Regions from separate parts of the Mesorhizobium sp. P2_A12 genome, predicted to be linked through region 2. Evidence: predicted binding sites of a transcription regulator. Region 2 holds the regulator's gene; the other holds the start of a gene.
What was found. The regulator PhoB, encoded in region 2, activates phosphate uptake and scavenging genes when phosphate is short. The targets are predictions, from matches to a motif close to TGTCATNNANCTGTCAT.
Positions count from the first base shown of each region.

Region 1: the regulator PhoB is predicted to act here: its motif matches at 2,974-2,990, upstream of AC1DZU_RS18595 (RNA degradosome polyphosphate kinase).

Region 1 is NZ_JBFUCU010000008.1:18,749-25,495, forward strand. It holds gene ppx (exopolyphosphatase) at 1-616, opposite strand, end outside; gene AC1DZU_RS18595 (RNA degradosome polyphosphate kinase) at 616-2,817, opposite strand; gene AC1DZU_RS18600 (zinc-finger domain-containing protein) at 3,054-3,299, shown strand; gene AC1DZU_RS18605 (FAD-dependent monooxygenase) at 3,319-4,557, shown strand; gene AC1DZU_RS18610 (TIGR02117 family protein) at 4,596-5,267, opposite strand; gene AC1DZU_RS18615 (amino acid ABC transporter ATP-binding protein) at 5,384-6,133, opposite strand; gene AC1DZU_RS18620 (amino acid ABC transporter permease) at 6,212-6,747, opposite strand, start outside.
Region 2 is NZ_JBFUCU010000004.1:530,391-537,137, reverse strand. It holds gene AC1DZU_RS12935 (sugar ABC transporter permease) at 1-1,174, opposite strand, end outside; gene xylF (D-xylose ABC transporter substrate-binding protein) at 1,325-2,365, opposite strand; gene AC1DZU_RS12925 (ROK family protein) at 2,719-3,966, shown strand; gene phoB (phosphate regulon transcriptional regulator PhoB) at 4,120-4,809, opposite strand; gene phoU (phosphate signaling complex protein PhoU) at 4,829-5,536, opposite strand; gene pstB (phosphate ABC transporter ATP-binding protein PstB) at 5,562-6,368, opposite strand; gene pstA (phosphate ABC transporter permease PstA) at 6,365-6,747, opposite strand, start outside.

The sequences.
Region 1 (6,747 bases), on a different contig from region 2:
AAGGCCTGCCCTGCCCGCCTTTCAACAGCTTGGCTCTCGACAGTTCGTCACGCGTGATCTTGGCCGCCTGGGTCAGCGAGTTCTTCGCCATGTCCTGCAGGCGCAGGCCGCCCAGCGGCAGCGTTATGCCGTCGCCGATCGCCTCGCCGTTGACGTCGACCAGTTCCAGACTGCCGCCGCCCAGATCGCCGGCGATGCCATTGGCCGGGTGGAAGCCCGAAATGACGCCGAGCGCCGAATAATAGGCTTCCTGGCGGCCACTGATCACACGTATCTCGGTTTTGAGCACGTCCTCGGCGCGAAGGATGAAATCGGGACCGTTGATCGCCTCGCGGGCCGCGGCGGTGGCCAGAACATACATGTGCTCGGCGCCGGCCTGGTCGGAGAGCGCGCGAAAGCGGCGGAACTCTTCCATCGAGCGCGTCACCGCTTCGGGGTCGAGCTTGCCGGTGGAAACGATGCCGCGGCCGAGGCCGGCCAGCATCTTTTCGTTGAACAGCATGGTCGGCGAGCGCGCCAGCCCCTCATAGACGACGAGACGGATCGAATTCGACCCGATGTCGATGATGGATAGCGGTCGGCGGTCCTGTAACCGGCCCTGGGAATCAGACAGCATCAGGTGGACGCTGCGGCGTTCTTCTTGCGGCGCTTGAACTGCGCGATGCGCTTGGGCGCATGCGACTTCAGCGCGTCACCCCGTCCCGACAGGCTCGGATTGGTCATGAAATATTCCTGCGCGTTGAACGGTTCCTCGCCCTCCTCCAGCACGACGCGCCGGGAGGTTCCATCAGCCAATACGTCGAAACTTTGCTGATTGTCCATGATGTTGCCCAGCATGATCTGGCCCAGGATCTGTTCATGCACAGTTGGATTGGTGATCGGCACCATTGTTTCGACGCGGCGGTCGAGATTGCGCGGCATGAGGTCGGCCGACGAGATGTAGACGATCGCCTCGTCCGATGGCAGCCCATGGCCATTGCCGAAGCAATAGATGCGGCTGTGTTCCAGGAAGCGGCCGACGATCGACTTGACCCTGATATTTTCCGACAGGCCCGGCACCTGCGGCCGCAGGCAGCAGATGCCGCGCACGACGAGGTCGATCTCGACGCCGGCACGGCTGGCGTCATAGAGCGCATCGATGATGATCGGATCGACAAGCGCGTTCATCTTCATCCAGATGCGCGCCGGCCTCCCCTCCACCGCATGAGCAATCTCGTCGGCAACATGCTTCAAGATGCGGCTTCTCAACGTGAACGGCGAGATCGCCAACCGCATTTCATCCGTCGGCTCGGCGTAGCCGGTGATGAAATTGAAGAGCTGGGCGACATCGCGGGCAATCGTCGGGTCGGTGGTGAAGAAAGACAGATCGGTGTAGATGCGCGCGGTGACCGGATGGTAGTTGCCGGTGCCGAGATGCACATAGTTGCGCAGCTTGCCGTCCTCGCGCCGCACCACCAGCGACATTTTCGCATGGGTTTTCAGCTCGAGGAAGCCGAACACGACTTGTACACCGGCGCGCTCCAGGTCGCGCGCCCAGCGGATGTTGGCTTCCTCGTCGAAACGCGCCTTGAGCTCGACCAGCGCGGTCACCGATTTGCCGGCCTCGGCGGCATCAACCAGCGCGCGCACGATCGGGCTGTCGTTGGAAGTGCGGTAAAGCGTCTGCTTGATCGCCACCACTTCCGGATCGGCCATCGCCTGGCGCAGGAACTGCACCACCACATCGAAGGATTCGTAGGGGTGATGGACGACGATGTCCTTCTCGCGGATGGCGGCGAAGCAGTCGCCGCCATGCTCGCGGATGCGCTCGGGAAAGCGCGGATTGTAGGGTGTGAACTTGAGGTCGTCGCGCGGTACGGCGACGATCTCGGAAATCTGGCTGAGTGCCAGCGGACCGGTCAGAACGCTGATGCGGCTCGACGATACGCCTAGCTCGCCGGCAACGAAATCGCGCAGTTCGGCGGGCATCAATACGTCGAATTCGATGCGGATCACCGACCCGCGGCGACGGCGCTTCAGCGCCGTCTCGAACAGGCGCACCAGATCCTCGGACTCCTCCTCGACCTCGATATCACTGTCGCGGATGATGCGGAACGTGCCGGAGCCCTTGACCTCGTAGCCCGGGAACAGCTTGCCGATGTAAAGGCCGACCGCCTCTTCCAGAGGGATGAAGCGGACATGGTGCTTGCGGTCCGGCAGACGGATGAAGCGCTTCAGCGCCACCGGCAGGCGCAGAAGCGCGCTCATCTCTTCGCCGTTCTTGCGATGGCGCAATTGCAGCGCCATCGAGAAACCGAGATTGGGGATGAACGGGAACGGATGCGCCGGGTCGATCGACAGCGGGGTCAGCACCGGAAACACCTGCTCCTGGAAATGGTCTTCCAGCCAGATCTTTTCGTCCTTGGTCAGTGCGTCACGCGTGATGCTCTCGATGCCTTCCTTGTTGAGCAGCACGATGAGCGCCGAAAGGCTCTTCTGCTGGTCTTCCTGCAGCCGTTCGACCTCCCGCAGCAATTGTTCGAGCTGTTGTTCGGGGGTGCGGCCGTCAGGGCTCTTCAGCGTGATGCCCTCGCGCACCTGGCCGGCAAGACCGGCGACGCGGACCATGAAGAACTCGTCGAGATTGGCCGCCGAGATCGACAAGAAGCGAACGCGCTCCAACAGCGGGTGATTGAGGTTCAGCGACTCCTCGAGAACGCGCCGGTTGAACTGCAGCCAGGAAAACTCCCGGTTGACGAAGCGATCCGGGTTGCCGCCCTCCGGACGAGCCACCTCGACATTCACGAATTCGCTCTGCACCGGCTTCAGTTCGTTCATTTTTCCTGCTCTTCCCTCACGCTCCGCCGCCGAGTGACGCAACCTTCTCGGATGCGCCGCAGGTGCCCTGAAGCGAGGCCTGACCCTCTCCGTAAACCGATTCCGTTTTCGGGGTCATTGCCTTAACCGGCTTAACTTATCCTCTGACAGGCTTTTGCGACAGTTTGATTTCATCGAACTTGCAAAGAGGCCGGTTATGATCCAGATGCAGAAGAGACTGCGTTAAGGAGACGACGATGGCAGGCGGTTCCATTCCCCATTTTCAGAACGATGCGGGCCACCCGGCGATCGACATCGGCGTCAAGGAATTCATGTGCACGGGCGCCAACCCGCCTTTCGACCACCCGCATGTGTTTCTCGACATGGGCGACGACAACGAAAAAGTCTGCCCCTATTGCTCGACGCTCTATCGCTATTCGTCCAAGCTGAAGGCGACGGAAACGCTGCCTGCCGGCTGTATCTACATCGACCAAGCCGCCTGATTCCTTCGCGGCAAGCCCGATGGACGACACGCGGTCCCGGCAAATCGTCATCGCCGGGGCGGGCGTCGCCGGGCTGACCGCCGCGCTGGCGTTCGCCGAACGCGGCTACCCCGTGCAGGTGTTCGAACAAGCGCAGCGCCTGGAAGCGGCTGGCGCCGGCATCCAGCTTTCTCCCAACGCGACACGCATTCTTCGCCAGCTCGGCGTGCTCGACCGGCTGCTGCCGGCAGCGGTGCGGCCGGAAGCGGTGGTGTTGAAGGACGCCGCGACGTTGCGCGAACTGGCCCGCGTGCCGCTGGGACAAGCCGCCGAGGCCCGCTGGCAGGCACCCTATCTCGTTGCACACAGGGCTGACCTGCAGAGTGCATTGACTGCGCGCGTTGCCGAGATGCCGAGCATTGTTCTTTCTCCCGGCGCACATGTCAGCGGCGTTGCCAAAGGCAGCCATGGCGTCACCGTGGCTGCCGAGATGGCCGGCGAGACCGTCGAGGCCGAGGGCTTGCTGCTGGTCGGCGCCGATGGCGTCTGGTCGTTCGTGCGCGGGCTTGTCGATACAGCCAAGGGCGCGGCCTCGCCGAGAAGTCACTTTTCGGGCGAACTGGCCTGGCGTGCAACCATTCCCTCCGACAGCGCTGCCGGACAAGCCTTTGCCGCGATCGGCGCCACCAATTGCGTCACCACCTTCCTGCATCCCGGCTTCCACATGGTCGCCTATCCCGTCAGCAAAGGTGCTGCCTTCAATCTTGTCGCCTTCACCAAAGGCGAACGCATGGCCGAGGGCTGGTCCGGGAACGCCGACACCAGGATCTTGACCGGTGCCATGCGCGGAACTGCAGCAGCACTTGCCCGTCTGATCGAGGAAGTCGGCGCATGGATGGCGTGGCCGATCCATACGGTCGACAGCAAACAGCCCTGGACAAGCGACAGCATGGCGCTGATCGGCGATGCGGCGCATGCGATGACGCCGTCCGCGGCGCAAGGGGCCGCCATGGCGATCGAGGATGCGGCGATGCTTGCAGATGTCGTTGCAGACTTGCCCGCCGATCCGGCACAAAGCCTTCAAATCTGGGAGAACCTACGACGGCCGCGCGTTGCCAGGGTCGCCCGTCGTGGCGCCCTCAACCGCCTCGCCTGGCATGCTTCGGGACCCGTCTCCATCGCGCGCAATCTGTTCCTGAAAATGCGCTCGTCCGAAAAGCTCGCCGCCGATCTGGACTGGCTTTATGGCTGGCAGCCGCAGAAAATCATCCGGCGCTGAAATCTGGGCATGCCCGGATACCAGCCCGTAGGACGGAGTTAGTTATAAAGCCGCAGCGACAGACCGAGCGAAGCCGGCAGCGGGTTCCACCAGCCGGTTCGCAAGCCGGCAGTGCGCAAGGCTGCCGCCGTCCAGGTGTTGCAGCCGACCAGCGCGTTGAAATGGCCGTTGGCTTCATAGAAGCGGTCGAAGCTGGAATAGGCCGCGCCCGGAACAAGAAGCGGGCCTTGCGGCCCCCGCTGGAAACTCGCATCGATGAAATCGAGCAGCGCCGCAAAACGATCCTCGCCGATGTCGAAGCCTGCAACATCCGGATGCGGTTCGACGATGGCGCCGGCGACATCGACATGCATGACCGACGCGTCGAGGGTCAGTGCCTTCATCACCGGAACCGCCTTGAGTTCGGACCAGGTCGGCGTCTCCAGGTAGAAGGAGCGACCACCCCAACCGACGACGATGTAGCGAACCTCCGGGCTATCGACCGGGATCCCGGCGTCAACCAGGAAATGGAACCGCTGGCGCACCCTGTCGTCGACCGGGATGGCGATGTCGGTGTGGATCGGGTTGTTCAGCACCAGGATGTGGCGCGTGGTGGCGGGATTGGCGGCGGCCGCCGCCCGCCATGTCGGCCGCGGCACGAGAGTGCCCAGCATCACAGCGAGCGCAACGACGATCAACAGCAGGCCTAGAAAACGTCCCAGCTTTTTCATGAATGGCGGCCTTGCAAAACGCACCCTGGCGCGACACAGACCGCCCGCCTCCTGCTCATCCATACGCAAAAGAGCCCGGCACTGTTTCAGCCGGGCTCTTCCTGGTTACCGAAGGCCTAGTGCAGGATCTGCGACAGGAACAGCTTTGTGCGCTCATGGCGCGGGTGGTCGAAGAACTCGGCCGGCGTGTTCTGCTCGACGATCTGGCCCTGGTCCATGAAGATCACCCGGTTGGCGACCTTGCGGGCAAAGCCCATCTCGTGGGTGACGCACAGCATGGTCATGCCTTCCTCGGCAAGGCCGACCATCGTCTCCAGCACTTCCTTGATCATCTCCGGGTCGAGCGCCGAGGTCGGCTCGTCGAACAGCATGATGCGCGGGTTCATGCACAGCGAGCGGGCGATCGCCACGCGCTGCTGCTGGCCACCGGACAGCTGGCCGGGATATTTGTTGGCCTGTTCCGGGATCTTCACGCGCTTGAGGAAATGCATGGCGATTTCCTCGGCCTGCTTCTTGGGCGTCTTGCGCACCCAGATCGGCGCCAGCGTGCAGTTCTCCAGGATGGTCAGATGCGGGAACAGGTTGAAGTGCTGGAACACCATCCCGACCTCGCGGCGCACCTCGTCGATCTTCTTCAGATCGTTGGTCAGTTCCTTGCCGTCGACGATGATCTTGCCCTTCTGGTGCTCTTCCAGACGGTTGATGCAGCGGATCATCGTCGACTTGCCGGAGCCCGACGGCCCGCAGATGACAATGCGCTCGCCGCGCATCACTCTCAGGTTGATGTCCTTCAGCACATGGAACTCACCATACCATTTGTGCATGGCAACGATGTCGATGGCGACATCGGTGTCGGAGATGTGCATCTTGGCGGCGTTGACCTTGATCTCTTCCGCGCTGACGGCATTTTCGGTGGCCATGACAGGGTCCCCTTGTTCTTTTGTTTAGCGTTTGTGGCCGGTGTCGAGTCGGCGTTCCGTGTACATTGAATAGCGCGACATGCCGAAGCAGAACAGCCAGAAGACAAAGGCGGCGAAGATCAGACCCGACTTGGCGGTCTGCGCCGTCGCCCAGTTGGCGTCGGAGAAGTTCTGCTTGACGATGCCGAGCAGGTCGAACATCGAAATGATCGTGACCAGGCTGGTGTCCTTGAACATGCCGATGAAGGTGTTGACGATGCCTGGGATGACCAGCTTCAGTGCCTGCGGCATGACGATGAAATACATCTTCTGCCAATAGCCGAGGCCAAGCGAATCGGCACCTTCATACTGGCCCTTGGGGATCGCCTGCAGGCCGCCGCGCACCACTTCAGCCATATAGGCGGCGGCAAACAGCGACACGCCAATCAGCGCGCGCAGGTACTTGTCGAAGGTGACGCCCGGCGGCAGGAACAGCGGCAGCATGACGCTGGCCATGAACAGAACGGTGATCAGCGGAATGCCGCGCACGGCCTCGATGAAGATGACGCACAGCATCTTGA
Region 2 (6,747 bases):
CGGAGCCGCCGGCAAGCGAGGTGCCGCCGATGACGGCGGCGGCGATCACCAGCAGCTCGTCCAACGTGCCCAGCGCATTGGTCGACGCGTTGAGGCGGGCCGACGAGATCGCCGCGCTGATCGCGGCCAGCACACCCATGATCATGAACACCTTCATGGTTACCCAGCGCGTGTTGATGCCGGCGAGATTGGCGGCCTCCGGATTGCCACCGATGGCAAAGACATAGCGGCCGAAACGGGTGCGCTTGGTGATGAAGGTCATGACGATGCCGACCGCGACCGCCATCAGCACCGGTATGGCGATGCCATGGGCGATGAACAGCCCGCCTTCGGGAATGGTGATGCCGTTCTGCTGTGCATACTGGCGCACGATGCCGATTGGCCATGGATAGGAATTGGCGATCCAGACGGCCCCAAGGATGGCAGCGCAACTGACCACACCGAGAAAGGTTTCCGCCCACACGGGGCGCAGTGGAAAGTTGAACCGTTTGCGCTGCGACCGGCCGTTGAGCAACGCGAAAGCGACAGCCACGCAAGCAACGATGCCGATGATCCAGCTGGCGGTGGCGCCGATCGAGCCTCGCGGTCCGCCGCCCATCAGCTGGAATGTAGCGTCGAGTGGCGCGACCGTGCGCCCGTTGGTGATCAGCCATGCCATGCCGCGCCAGACCAACAAACCGCCCAGCGTCACGATGAAGGCAGGAACTTCGAGATAGGCGATGATGAAGCCCTGGAAGGCGCCGATCACAAGACCGAGCACCACGCCGACGACCAGTGCGATGATCCAGAGCCAGGGATTTCCAAGCTGGAAGCCGATGACGCGAATGAGGAATTCGGCTTGCGCCACACCCATGATCATACCGATCACGCCTTCGACGGAACCAACCGAAAGGTCGATGTTGCGCATGACGATGACCAGCACCATGCCGGTCGCCATGATCGCGACCGAGGAAGTCTGCACCGACAGGTTCCAGAGATTGCGCGGCGTCAGGAAAAGTCCGCCCGACAGGATATGGATGCCGACCCAGATGACCAGTAACGCACCGACCATGCCAAGCATGCGCGTATCGAGTTCGGTTGCCTTGAGGAAGCGTCCGACGGCGCTCAATTCGGACGCACGCGCCCGGTCTGCGGGCGCATTCGCGGCAGGCGTGTTAGAGGCCGTGTCGGTCATGAAGTCCTCCCACCGGTTTGCCGTCTGGCGCGGATGCCGGAAACACGATGCTATTTGCTTTCCGCGATCATTTGAAGCGGAATGCCCCTTGAGAAACGCCGCCGCCCCCGGGCCCGCGGCGCTGAGATCGAACCGGGATCCCGTTCGGTTTTAGTTGCAGGCCGCGACGGTGCCGGCGGCGACGCCTGCACAGACTTCGTCCTTCTTGATCCAGCCGGCGTCGATGACGACGTTGAGATTGTCCTTGGTGATCGCGATCGGGGTCAGGAACAGCGAGTTGGTCTCGTTGCCGCCGGGCGTGGTGAACTTCACGGCGTTCGGGATCTTGTCCAGGGCAGTGCCAGCGGCCAGCTGCGAGGCGATCTCGGCAGCGTTCTTGCCGAGTTCGCGTGCGTCCTTCCACACCGACACGGTCTGTGTGCCGAGTGCAACGCGGTTCAGTGCGGCATGGTCGCCGTCCTGGCCGGACACCGGAACCGATCCTGCCAGCCCTTGCGCCGTCAGCGCGGCGACGACGCCGCCGGCGGTGCCGTCATTGGCTGCCACCACGGCATCGACCTTGTTGTCGTTGGCGGTGAGGAACTGTTCCATGTTCTTCTGGGCATTGGCGGGCAGCCAGCCATCCGTATAGGCTTCGCCGACATTCTTGATCTTGCCGCTATCGATGGCTGCCTTGAGCACTTCCATGGAGCCGGCGAACAGGAAATCGGCATTCGGATCGGCGCCCGAGCCCTTGATGAAGACGTAGTTGCCTTCCGGCTTGACCTTGAACACTTCGCGGGCCTGCATGCGGCCGACTTCCTTGTTGTCGAAGGTCAGGTAGAACACGTTCTTGTTCTCGATCAGCCGGTCATAGCCGACGACCGGAATGCCTTCGTCCAGCGCCTTCTGGACCGCCGGGCCGATGGCCGAGGCATCCTGCGCCAGGACGATCAGCGCGTTGGCGCCTTGCGAAATCAGGCTCTCGACGTCGGTGAGCTGCTTGCCCGGATTGGACTGCGCATCAGCGGAAATGTATTTGTCACCAGCCGCCTCGATGGCCTTCTTCATCGCCGCTTCGTCGGTCTTCCAGCGCTCTTCCTGGAAGTTGGACCACGAAACGCCGATGACCTTGTCCTTCGCCTGCGCGACCGACACCAGCGTCAGCGACATGGCGACACCCGCCAGGATGGCGGCTGTGAATTTTTTCATAATATCCTCCCTGCGCCGCGTATGGCGCGACCAAACTGACCCGTAGGCCGGCACAGAGGCTCTATTTTTTCGAGCCTCGAAAAAATAGTGATCCAACGCCCGAACGCTGTCAACATCGATTCTGATGGATTTTGACGTCTCTCCGAGTTTTTTTCGAGCTCCGGAATAAATAATGACATGATGGTGGGGTTCTGCCAGAATTTGGCTTCGCGCATGTCGCCCCAAAAGTCCGCAGCGGTTTCGGGGCAACGACACGCGCAGAAGCAAGTGCCTGAAGCGTCGCGCATTCAGGCTTCGCTGATGGCCTTCGGGAGGCACGAAAGGCTGCGGCGACCGGGAGGATGTGAAAAAACATGTCGGTCGGAATCCGCCACGACGATCTGCGCCGCCGCAACCGGGCGATGGTGATTGCGGCCGTGCGCCGCGCCGGACAGCCGTCCCGCACCGAGATCGCCGCGACCACGGGCCTCAGCCATTCGACCATATCGGCGATCTCCTCCGACCTCATCGGCGAAGGCATCCTGACTGAGAGCAAGCCGAGCGAGGCCGGCTCGCTCAAACGCGGCCGGCCGCAGGTCGGCCTCGGCCTCAATCCGGAAGCGGCGGCGGTGATGACCGTGGTGCTGTCACTGAACTTCCTCTCGGTCGCCGTCATCGACTATGCCGGCCAGGTGATCGCCGAGGAACAGCGCCGGCTGGACACGCTGACCATGTCGCGCGACGCGCTGGTCGGTGAATGCGTTGCCATCGTACGGCGTCGTCTTGAAGACCCCGACCTCGACGTCCGCAGTGTCGCCCGCATCGCGCTGGCGATCCAGGGCATCACCGACACGCGTGCCCGCGCCATGCTGTGGTCACCGATCACGCCGCACACCGACATCGCCTTCGCCGACATACTCGAGGACGAGTTCGGCATCCCCGCCACCATGGAGAACGACTGCAACATGATGGCGATCGCGTTGCGCTGGCGCGACCCCGATCGCTACCGCGACGACTTCATCGCCATCCTGCTGTCGCACGGCATCGGCATGGGCCTGGTGTTGAAGGGCGAGTTGTTCACTGGCACCCATTCCTCGGGCGGCGAGTTCGGCCATATGATCCATCGGCCGCACGGCGCGCTGTGCCGCTGTGGGCGGCGGGGCTGCGTCGAGGCCTATGCCGGCAACTATGCCATCTGGCGGAACGCAAGGCAGATGAGCGAGGACGCGGAACCGGTGGCCGATGTCAGTGACGCCGACATGCGCGCGCTGGCGACCGCGGCCCGCGAGAGGGATGGACCCGAGCGCGAGGCCTATCGCAAGGCCGGCGAGGCACTCGGCTACGGTCTCGGCAGCCTGTTCGCGCTGATCGATCCGGCGCCCGTCGCCATGGTCGGTGTCAGCGCCGCCGCCTTCGACCTGATCGAGCCGGCATTGCGCGAGGCGATTGCGCAGACCGCCGGCGGCCAGCATTCGCAATCGATTTCCTTCGACACCGAACCGAACGAACTGCCACTGATCCGCGAAGGCTGCGCCACGCGGGCGCTGACCTTCGTAGACCAGGAGATTTTCGCGCCGGGCACGCAGGCGAGATCCGGCCTCGGCGGCAAGAACGTTGCGTGAATAACGCGCCTGGATGTGTTGAGATTCAGGTTAGGCCGAGTCGAGAATGGCGGGTTCCGAGAACCGGAACGGAGCGGACATTTGATCCGTGAGTACCGGAAGCGCAGGAAACTGCCGTTCACAGGCCGGCATCACCTGAATATCAGCATATCCCTAATCTTCCCGGATTGCGTAGCCCGCCCCACGAATGGTGCGGATGACATCGGGCATGCGGCCATTGTTGACCGCCTTGCGCAGCCGACCGACATGCACGTCGACCGTGCGTTCGTCGATGTAGATCGTCTCGCCCCAGACATTGTCGAGCAGCTGGCTGCGCGAGAACACACGGCCGGGATGGCGCATCATGAATTCGAGCAGGCGGAATTCGGTCGGTCCGAGCCGAATCTCGCTCTTCTTGCGATAAACCCTGTGCGATTCACGATCGAGCACGATGTCGCCGACCTTGAGCACGCTGGACAGCACTTCCGGCTTGGCGCGGCGCAGCAGCGCCTTGACCCTGGCCATGAACTCCGGCGTCGAGAACGGCTTGACCAGATAATCGTCGGCGCCTGTCGAGAGGCCGCGCACACGATCGCTTTCCTCGCCACGCGCGGTCAGCATGATGATCGGCAGCCGCTCGGTCTCGGGACGCATCCTTAGCCGGCGGCAGAGTTCGATTCCGGAAACCGCCGGCACCATCCAGTCCAGCACCAGAAGGTCGGGGACGTTCTCCTGCAGCCGGATCTCGGCCTCGTCGCCGCGCGTCACCACCTCGACCTGGTAGCCCTCGGACTCCAGATTGTAGCGGAGCAGCACACCCAGCGGCTCCTCATCCTCCACCACCATGATGCGTGGCGCGATCATCGACTGGTCACCCCTGCCGTCATGCCGCCGGCGCGGACATTGCCGTCTCGTCCTGCTTCGGACGATTGGCGGGCAGCTGCGTACCGGTCAAAACATAATATGCATTTTCCGCGATGTTGGTGACGTGATCGCCGATGCGTTCGAGGTTCTTGGCGCAGAACAACAGATGCGTGCAGGCGGTGATGTTGCGCGGGTCTTCCATCATGTAGGTCAGCAGTTCGCGGAACACGGAGGTGTATTTGACGTCGATGCGCTCGTCGTCGGCGCGCAGCTTCGCCAGCGCCGCCGCGTCGCGCGCCGTATATTCCTCGATGACGCCCTGCACCTGGATCAGCACCAGCTGCGCCATTGCGTCGATGGAGTGCGACAGGTCGCGCGGGGTGACACTGAGGCCGACGGTGCCGACGCGCTTGGCGATGTTCTTGGCAAGGTCGCCAATACGCTCGAGGTCGCCGGCCATGCGGATCGAACCGACGACGTGGCGCAGATCGTCGGCCATCGGCTGACGCTTGGCGATCAGTGTGATGGCGCGGTCGTCGAGTTCACGCTGGCGCGCGTCCATGATCGCATCGTCGGAGACGACGCGCTGCGCCAGGGCGTTGTCGGAATTCAACAGCGCCTTGGTGGCGCCGCCGACCATCGAGCCGGCGAGGTCGCCCATGTCGCGGATCAGCCTGCTGATCTGTCCGAGATCCTCGTCGAAAGAAGCGACTGTGTGTTCGCCCATGATCTTAGTCCTCGTATGCCTGAGCTCAGCCGAAGCGGCCGGTGATGTAGTCCTGCGTGCGCTTCTCGCGGGGCGACGTGAAGATCTTCTCGGTGCGGTCGAACTCGACCAGTTCGCCCAGATACATGAAGGCCGTCTGCTTCGACACGCGCGCCGCCTGCTGCATGTTGTGGGTGACGATGACGATCGTGTAGTCGGCTTGCAACTCGTCGATCAGCTCTTCGATCTTGGCGGTCGACAGCGGGTCAAGCGCCGAAGCCGGCTCGTCGAGCAGGATGACTTCCGGCTTCACCGCCACGGTGCGGGCGATGCAGAGTCGCTGCTGCTGGCCGCCGGAGAGGCTGAGGCCGCTTGCGTTGAGCTTGTCCTTGACTTCGGTCCACAGTGCGGCGCGCTTCAGCGCCTGCTCGACACGGCCGTCCATCTCTGACTTGCTGATCTTCTCATAGAGCCTGACGCCGAAAGCGATGTTTTCATAGATCGACATCGGGAACGGAGTCGGCTTCTGGAACACCATGCCGATCTTGGTCCGCAGCAGGTTGAGGTCCTGCGAGCGATCGAGAACGTTCTGGCCGTCGAGCAGCACCTGGCCCTCGGCGGTCTGCTTGGGATAGAGCTCGTAGATGCGGTTGAAGACGCGCAGCAGCGTCGACTTCCCGCAGCCCGAAGGTCCGATGAAGGCGGTGACGCTGCGCTCGGGCAGCGACAGCGTGATGTCCTTCAGTGCCTTGCTCTGGCCGTAGTAGAAGTTGAGGTTCTTGACCTCGATCTTGGCCTTGCCGGCAATTGCCTCGGCGGCGATCGTCATGTCTGGAGACAACATCTGGCTCATTTGTCCTCTCTGCGTCCGGTCAGGCTGCGAGCAAAGATGCTGAGCGCGAGAACCGTCAATGTGATGATGAGTGCACCGGTCCAGGCCAGTTGCTGCCATTCCTCGTAAGGGCTGAGAGCGAACTGGAAGATGGTCACTGGCAGGCTGGCCATCGGCGCGTTGAGATTGCTCGACCAGAACTGGTTGTTGAGCGCTGTAAAGAGCAGCGGCGCCGTCTCGCCGGAGATACGGGCGATCGACAACAATATGCCGGTGACGATGCCTGAAAGGGCGGCGCGGTAAGCGACCGACTTGATCACCACCCAGCGCGGCGCGCCGATCGCGGTGCCGGCCTCGCGCAACGCGTTCGGCACCAGGTTGAGCATGTCCTCGGTGGTGC